DNA from 2 places in the Humibacter sp. genome. Region 1 is predicted to be linked to the other one. Evidence: predicted binding sites of a transcription regulator. Region 1 holds the regulator's gene; the other holds the start of a gene.

What was found. Region 1 encodes HspR, which represses chaperone genes until heat shock. Its sites were predicted from a motif close to AAGTTGAGTCNNNNNGACTCAACTT; they were not measured.
Region 2: a site for HspR is predicted at 1,914-1,938, ahead of ACTHNC_RS12595 (Hsp20/alpha crystallin family protein). Genes of this name have one in related genera too.

The regions. Positions count from the first base shown of each region.
Region 1 is NZ_JBQCIE010000110.1:6,880-11,085, reverse strand. It holds gene ACTHNC_RS14185 (polysaccharide lyase 8 family protein) at 1-202, shown strand, start outside; gene ACTHNC_RS14180 (SGNH/GDSL hydrolase family protein) at 301-963, opposite strand; gene ACTHNC_RS14175 (SGNH/GDSL hydrolase family protein) at 1,074-1,766, opposite strand; gene ACTHNC_RS14170 (heat shock protein transcriptional repressor HspR) at 1,815-2,237, opposite strand; gene ACTHNC_RS14165 (DnaJ C-terminal domain-containing protein) at 2,252-3,250, opposite strand; gene ACTHNC_RS14160 (nucleotide exchange factor GrpE) at 3,381-4,091, opposite strand; gene dnaK (molecular chaperone DnaK) at 4,094-4,206, opposite strand, start outside.
Region 2 is NZ_JBQCIE010000101.1:42,206-46,411, forward strand. It holds gene ACTHNC_RS12585 (S9 family peptidase) at 1-394, opposite strand, end outside; gene ACTHNC_RS12590 (aldo/keto reductase) at 489-1,325, shown strand; gene ACTHNC_RS12595 (Hsp20/alpha crystallin family protein) at 1,416-1,877, opposite strand; gene ACTHNC_RS12600 (class I SAM-dependent methyltransferase) at 2,043-2,696, shown strand; gene ACTHNC_RS12605 (hypothetical protein) at 2,725-3,147, shown strand; gene ACTHNC_RS12610 (alpha-hydroxy-acid oxidizing protein) at 3,156-4,206, opposite strand, start outside.

The sequences.
Region 1 (4,206 bases):
CCGCAACGGCGACACGATCACGGTCGCGCTGGCCGATCCGAGCCGCACACAGTCGAGCGCGACACTCGTGCTGCCCGACTCAGGCAGCTTCACGGTGAGCCAGGCCGATGCCGGTGCCTCCCTGGTCGGAACGGGCCCGCTCACGCTCCGGTTCGCCCTCGACGGGCACGGTCACGCGCAGCAGATCGTCCTCAAGCGCTGAGCCCGGCCCAGCCTCGTCGATCCGCCGGTGTCTCGACGAACCACCATCGAACCGACGCTGGTTGCCGGGTGGTTCGTCGACACCATGGCGGGTCGACGTTACGAGACCAGGCCGGCCTTCGCCAGCGCGGACTGCACGGCGGCCGCGATCGTGAGCTGACCGGCCGCTGTGGGATGCACATCGCCGCCCTGCATCAGGTCCGGCCGGTCCTTCAGCGGGTTCCCGATGTCGAGGTACGTCCCGCCGACGGCGGAGACCGCGGCCCTCAGGTCCGTTCCCATCTGATCGAGCTGCGGCGGCGAGTCGTTCTCGTTCCAGATCGCGCTGAAGCCGATGATCTGCGCCTTCGGCAGCGCCGCGTGCAACTCGTCGACGGCCTCGACCATGGCGGACCTCACCTCGGGCTCCGGCACGCCCAGGTCGTTGCTGCTGGCGGAGAGCACCACGACCTGAGGATGCAACGAGATGGTCTCGCGCACCTGCTGCAGGAACGTGGTCCCGTCGTTGCCGACAGTGACGAAGCCGTCTCCGTCGGCGGCGAGGTTGGTGAGCGACCAGTCGTCGTCGTGCGCGATGATCGCGGGCCACGCCTGGTCGGGCTGCAGGTTGTGGCCGTCCATGATCGAGTCCCCGATCGCGACAGCCGTCGAACGTCCCGCGGACGCCGCGGCGGCCGGAGCGCCGACCGTGAGGTACCCGACGACTGCCACGGCGACAGAGGCCATGGCCAGCGCCGGCGGGATCAGCCGCTTCAGGTTCATAACGATCAGGTTACGAATCGAGTTGTTGCGGTCGGCCAGACCTGGCGATGAGGTTCCTATGAACCGGCTCGTCCGGCTGGTTTCGACGAGCTCAACCGGCGGAACCCGCTTTAGACGAGATGGGCCGCGCGCATCCGCTCCTCGACGGCGGCGGCGATGACGAGCTGTCCATCGGCTGTCGGATGCACGTCGTCGGACTGCATGTACCCGGGCTTGCCGAGCAGCGGTCGGCCGATGTCGAGGTACACGCCGTGCACCGACTTGACCGCCGCCTCCATGTCGTCGTTGATCTCATCCAGTTGCGCCGGCGGCTCGTTCTCGTTCCACACCGGGCTCACCGCGACGATCGTGGTGTGCGGAAGGTCGTGCCGCAGCATGTCCATGGCGCTGATCATCGACTGCTGCACGTCGGACTCCGAGACGCCCAGGTCGTTGCTGCTGCCCGAGATGACCACCATCGACGGGTCGAGCTGCACCGCCTCCTTCACCTGGTCGGCGAAGATCGAGCCGTTGTTGCCCTGGGTGACGAAGCCCGCTCCGTTGGTCGCGAGATTGACCATGTGCCAGCCGTTGTAGCCGGCGATCACCTTGGGCCACGCCTGGTCCGGATCGAGCCCGTTGCCGTCCATGATCGAGTCGCCGACGGCGACGACGGTGGTGGCATCCGCCGGCTGATCCGCGGCGATCGGATGCCTGTGCACGTTCGCCGAGAGAACGGTTGCGATCACGAGGGCCGCGCCGCCCAGCACGAGTGCGGCGGCGCTCACACCGAGAGCGGCGGCGCCAGCGGGCATCCGTGTCATGACGCCGACGCTACGACTCGAAGTTTCGCCGCGCTGCACGGGCACACCTCACCGGTCGAGCGGACGCCACACGACCACCTGATTGCTGCGCCGCACGCGGGTTCCCGCGCGAAGCGAGACGACCTCGCCCTCCGACCCGGCGGCGAACACCCGCCGACCCGGGCGGTTCAGCATCTCGTCGGCGAGCGCGCTCTCCAGCTCGCGCACCCGCGCGCCCAGTCGGTTCACCTGGTTCTCGAGCTCGAGGATGCGCCGAATGCCCTCCAGGCTCACGCCCTCCGAACCGAGCCTGGCGACCTCCCGCAGCTGCACGACGTCGCGCATCGAGTAGCGGCGCGATCGTCCGGCCGTGCGCCGCGGACTCACCAGCCCGAGCCGGTCATACTGCCTCAACGTCTGCGGATGCATGCCGGCAAGCTCGGCGGCAGCGGTGATCGCGAAGACGGGTGTCGTCTCATCCAGTTCCACCATCACCGCTCACCTCTTCATCGCGCCGCGGCTCGCGCCTTCGCGAGCAGCTCCTCGCGCGGATTCTCGTCGGGCAGTGTCGCGTCGAACGCCTTGAGGGCATCCTCGCCCTGCTTGCTCAGATGCGATGGCACGACCACCTGCACCTCGGCGAGCAGGTCGCCCGTCGCCTTCTTCGAGACGACGCCCCTGCCCTTCACGCGCAGCACCCTGCCGCTCGGCGTTCCGGGCGCCACCTTGAGCCGCACCGTTGCGCCGTCGAGCGTCGGGACCTCGATCGTGGCGCCGAGCGTCGCCTCCGCGAACGTCACCGGCACCGTGACGCGCAGGTTCAGACCCTCGCGCTCGAACACCGGATGCCGGCGCACGGTCACCGTGAGATACAGGTCACCGCGCTCGCCGCCGTCCGGTGACGGGCGCCCCTTGCCCGGCACGCGGATGCGCTGCTTGTCGCTCACCCCGGCAGGGATGCGCACCTTCACGGTCTCACCGTCCACCGTGAGGTGCACGGTCTCACCGGTCACAGCGGTCTGGAAGTCGATGGTGGTGGATGCCGAGACATCCTGTCCACGAGTCGGGCCGCCGTAGCCACGGAAGCCGCCGGTCGACTGACCGAAGCGTCCGCTGCCGAAAAGACCGCCGAGCAGGTCGTCGTAGTCGGCACCGCCCTGCTGGAACGTATAGGACTGCCCGCGGCCGCCCTGGTTGAACATGCCGCCGAAGACGTCCTCGAATCCGCCGGCGCCCGCGCCGCCTCCCGGGGCCGTGAACCTGGCACCGGAGCCCATGGCCCGGATCTGGTCGTACTCCTTGCGCTGCTCGTCGTCGGAGAGCACGGAGTACGCCTCGCTGATCTCCTTGAACTTCGCCTCAGCCTTGGCGTCGCCCGGGTTGGAGTCCGGGTGGTACTGGCGCGCGAGCTTGCGGTAGATCTTCTTCAGCTCGGACTGCGAAACGTCTTTGGAGACGCCGAGCACCTTGTAGAAGTCCTTGTCGAACCAGTCCTGACTGGCCACCCGGCACCTCCTTTCTGTGTTCTTACGTGTTCTGTTGTGAGCGGCTGCGTCTCATCGGTTCAGGTCGCAGTTTTAGTCGCCATCTGGGCTCGAAAGCGACGAAAAATGCGACCTGAATGGAATGCGGAAGCTACTGCGGGACCGCGACGACCACCTTGGCCGCACGCACGAGTGTCGAACCGAGCGTGTAGCCGACCTCGACGACGTCGAGGATGGTCGGCTCGGTCACGTCGGCCGACGGCTGCTGGAAGATCGCCTCGTGCACGTTGTGGTCGAACGGCTCTCCCGCAGCACCGAAGGCCTGCAGTCCGAGCTTCTCGGTCGCCGCCGCCCGGAGCTTGCCGGCGATCGTGGCGAACGCGGTGTCGCCCTCGAGGTCGCCGTGCTTCTCGGCACGGTCCAGGTCGTCGAGCACGGGCAGGATCGCCTTCGCCGTGTCGGCGACGGCACGCTCCCGCTCGACCTCGCGATTCGCCTCGGTGCGCTTGCGGTAGTTCGCGTACTCCGCGGTCACTCGCTGAAGGTCGGCGAGCCGCTCTGCGGCGAGTTCCTCGGCACCGGACTGCCCGGAAAGGAAGTCCAGGTCGGCGTCGGAGAGGGATGTCTCGACATCCGGACCCTCGTAGCCCTCACCGGTGTCGATCACCTGCTCGTGCTCGAGGTCGGGAGCGGAACCCGTCGAAGGGCGTTGTCCTGAGCCCGTCGAAGGGTCGGGAGCGGAACCCGTGGGCCCCGCCCCCTCGCCGTCCGGCCGACGAACCTCGCCCGTCTCGGGGTCGATGCGTCGCTTGTCGCGGACGACCGGCTCCTCGTGCTCGTTCGATTCGTCGTTCTTCGCCATGGCTACTTCTTCTCGTCCTCGTCGTCGACGACCTCGGCGTCGACCACGTCCTCGTCGGGGTTCGGAACCTCGCCGTTGCCCGGGTCGGCCACGTTCGGGTCGCCCTGCTCACCCG
Region 2 (4,206 bases), on a different contig from region 1:
GCTCGCCAGGGAGCGCTGGTGTGCCCGCGTCCACGTCGGCCACGGTCGGCGGGGTCCAGTCGTCGTCGGACGCGATCGGGGCGCGGCACTGCACGCCGTACTGCCTGCCCTCGAACGAGCGGGAGTAGTACCACCAGCGGCCCTCGCGCACCGGAACCGACAGGTCGGTCTCCTGGGTGCGTGAGCGGATCTCCTCGAAGATCCGCTCACGCAACTGTTCCAGGTGCGCGGTCTGCGCCTCGGTGTAAGCGTTCTCCGCCTCCAGGTGCGCGATCACCTCGGGGTCCTCCTTGTCGCGCAGCCACTCGTAGGGGTCCTGCACGGAGTCTCCGTGGTGTGTACGGGTGAACGGGACCCGCTTGGCGGCGGGCGCGGCGATGTCGAGACCGGGCATGCGATCCACGCTATCCGTAACATGCTCGCCACCGCGGACGACCGCCGCGACGTCGCCCGCCTCGCCGCGGTGCAGGGTCGGTAGCGTTACGTGCATGAGCATTCCGCAGCGCGTGTTGAACGATGGAACGAGCATCCCCGCGATCGGTTTCGGAACGTATCCGTTGCGCGGCGAGACGGGCGAGAGGGCCGTGGTGTCGGCGATCGAGGCCGGCTATCGGCTGCTGGACACGGCCGTCAACTACGAGAACGAGGATGCCGTCGGCCGCGGCATGCGGGCATCCGGACTCGAGCGCGCTCAGCTCATCGTGCAGACGAAGATCCCCGGACGACACCACGGGTACGACGAGACCATGGCCTCGTTCGAGCAGTCCAGGCGCGCTCTCGACGTCGAGATGATCGACGTGTACCTGATCCACTGGCCGAACCCGAGCGTCGACCGGTACGTGGAGACGTTCAAGGCGATGATCGATCTGCGCGATCGAGGGCTGGTGCGAACGATCGGCGTCTCCAACTTCACGGAGGAGTTCCTCACCAGGCTGCAGCGCGAGACCGGAGAGCTGCCTGCGGTGAACCAGGTGGAGCTGCACCCGTACTTCCCGCAGGAGCGCTTGCGCGCGTTCCACGACGAGCACGGCATCGTCACAGAGGCATGGAGCCCGCTCGGCAAGAACTCGCCGGTGCTGGAGGAGCAGGCGATCGTGGATGCCGCGGCGGCTCACGGCGTCACTCCGGCGCAGGTCATTCTGCGGTGGCACGTTCAGCTCGGATCCGTTCCTCTGCCGAAGTCGGGCAACGCCGAACGCCAGCACGAGAACTTCGACGTCTTCGGTTTCGAGCTGAGCGCCGAAGAGGTCGAGGCGATCACCGCGCTCGGCAAGTCAGACGGACGGTTGTTCGGGGGCGACCCGAACCATCACGAAGAGCAGTAGCGGGAGACGACCAAGGCGGGGGCCGGGACGATTCCCGGTCCCCGCCTTCGTCAGGAGGGCGTCAGTGAAGGCGCTCGGCGCGAACGACGTTCACGCGTCGATCGGCTTGTCGTGCTTCTCCTCGACAGTGACGGTCGGGTGCTCATCGGAGACCGCGCCGCTGGTCACCGCGATCTTGCGCGGCTTCGCCTTCTCACTGACCGGGATCGTCACGCTGAGCACGCCGTTCACGTAGTTGGCGGAGATGCGCTCGGTGTCGACTCCCTGGCCGAGGCTGAGCTGACGAAGGAATGAGCCGGACTGGCGCTCTCGCGTGATCCACTTCACGCCGTCGCCGCTCGACAGGGTCCGCTCGGCGCGGATCGTCAGCAGCTGGCCGTCGACGTCGATGTCCACCGAGCCGGGGTCGATTCCGGGCAGGTCGGCGTTCAGCACGTAGGTGTCGCCGTCGCGGTACAGATCCATCGGCATCAGCCGCGGTCCCTGCCCGCTACCGAACATGGCGCCGGCCAGCCGATCGAGTTCGCGGAACGGGTCGTAGTTGGTTGCCATCTCTCTACTCCTCCATGGTCGATCCACGATGATTCAAAGTTGAGCCGTACTGACTCAACTACGGTCAGATTAGCACTCGGCGATGGAGAGTGCCAACGATTTAGTGCCTCGGCCTCCGCTCTCGGCGAACGCGGGATGCACCCGATGCGGGATCAGAATGGAGCCATGCAGACAGCCGAGAGCCCCGACGAGATCGCACGCCGCTTCGACGAGCGTGCCGGCCAGTATGACGAGTCCGCGTTCCACCGAGAACTCGCGGAGGCCATCGTGCGATTCGCCGGCACCGGCAACGTGCGGAGCGTGCTCGATATGGCGACGGGCACCGGCCTCGTGCTCCGGGCACTACCGGAGAAGGGCATCCGCAAGGTGGGCGTCGACCTGTCTCCCGGCATGATCGCTGTCGCGCGCGGACACCTGCCAGAAGCACAGCTGATCGTGGGCGACGCCTCGATCGCACCCGAGCTCGAAGACGCCTCATTCGACCTCGTCACGTGCGTCACCGCACTGCACCTCCTGCCCAACCCGGCGGATGCCCTGCGATCCTGGCGAAGCGTGCTCGCGCCCGACGGACGCGTCGTGGTCGGCGTGTTCCGAACGGACGATGCGCGCGACGTGCCCGAGGTCGCCGAGGCGATGAGCCACGGCGAGCAGCGGCGCCCGCACGGCACGCACGACGAACTGCATGCGCGCGTCGGCACCGAGGAGGCGCTGCGAGCGCTGGCGGCGAAGTCGGGTTACCAGGTATCCAGAGTGAGCACCTGGGTGCTGCCCGAACCGCTGGAGGTGTGCTTGCTCGCGGAGCTCGTTCCCGCACCCTGAGTCGGTGCCCGCGACGCATAATGGCGGGATGATCACCACCGAGTTGGCGCGCGAGCTGCGAGACAACGGACTGGTGTGGCATCCGGCCTCCGGCGACGTCTTCGCCATCGACTCGGGCGAGTTCGACGGCGAGACGTTCACGGTGAGCGACATGACCATCGAGGCGCACGAGTTCGACACCGGCACGATCCTCGGCTTCAACGGCACGACCGAGTGGGCGCTCGACTCGGTTGCGGTCGAGAACGCAGTGTGGCTGCCGCGTGAGGACCAGCTTCGTGGCCTGCTAGGCGGCACGTTCGTCTCCCTGAGCCGTACGGATGCCGGCGACTACGTCGTCGAGACGGCCAGGGACGGCGTGCACGCCCGTTTCGACGCGACCGACGCCGAGACGGCGTACGCGCACGCCGTGCTCGCCCTGATCACGCAGGCGACGGCGGACGCCGCGACCTGACCCGGCGCTCAGCCGTCTGCGAGCGTCTCGCGGGTGATGCCTCCCACTGACGTGCACCCGGCCAGCGCCATCGTGATGTCGAACTCGGCGATCAGGTTCGTCAGCACCTCGCGCGCACCCGCCTCCCCGCCGGCTGCGAGCCCGTACACGTACGGTCTGCCGATTCCGACGGCGGAGGCTCCGAGTGCGAGTGCGACGAAGATGTCGGCGCCGCACCGCACGCCGCTGTCGAACAGCACGGGAACGCGACCGTCGACGGCGGCGACCACGCCGGGCAGGGCGTCGAGCGCGGCGATCGCGCCGTCCACCTGACGTCCGCCGTGGTTCGACACGACGACGGCGTCGGCACCCGCGTCGATCGCCGATAGTGCATCGTCAGGGTGCAGCACACCCTTGAGCACGATCGGCAGTCTGGTGATCGACCGGAGCCACGCCAGGTCGTGCCAGGTGAGCGTCGGATCGGCGAACACGTCGAGGAAGGTCTCGACCGCCGCCCGGGGGATCGCTGAGCGCAGGTTTCGAGCCAGCGACCCTGGTGCCCGCGACGACAGCTCGAGGAGCGTGCGCAGCGCGGCGGGCGTGACCTTCAGTAGCCCGCCGGTCCCTCGCCCGCCCGGCCGTCGCCCCGCAACGCGCTCCTCGACCAATCGCATGAACACCGGGTCGCTCGTGTATTGGGCGATGCCCCTGCCGCGGGCGAACGGCAGGTAGGCGAGGTCCAGGTCGCGTGGACGCCACCCGAGCAGGTGCGTGTCGAGCGTGACCATGAGGGCTTCGCACCCGGATGCCTCGGCTCGGTGCACGAGGCTCGCCGTGAGCTCTCGAGACGAGCTCCAGTAGAGCTGGAACCAGGCGGAGGTGGCAGGGGTCGCCGCCGTCACCTCCTCCATGGGCGTCGAGGCCTGGGTGGAGAGCGCCACCGGAATCCCGAGACCGGCTCCGGCTCGCGCTGCGCCGGTGTCGGCATCCGCATGCGCGAGGTCCAGCACGCCGATCGGCGCGAGGTAGAGCGGGGTCGGCCGGTGGCTGCCGAGCAGGTGGATGCCGAGGTCGCGTGCA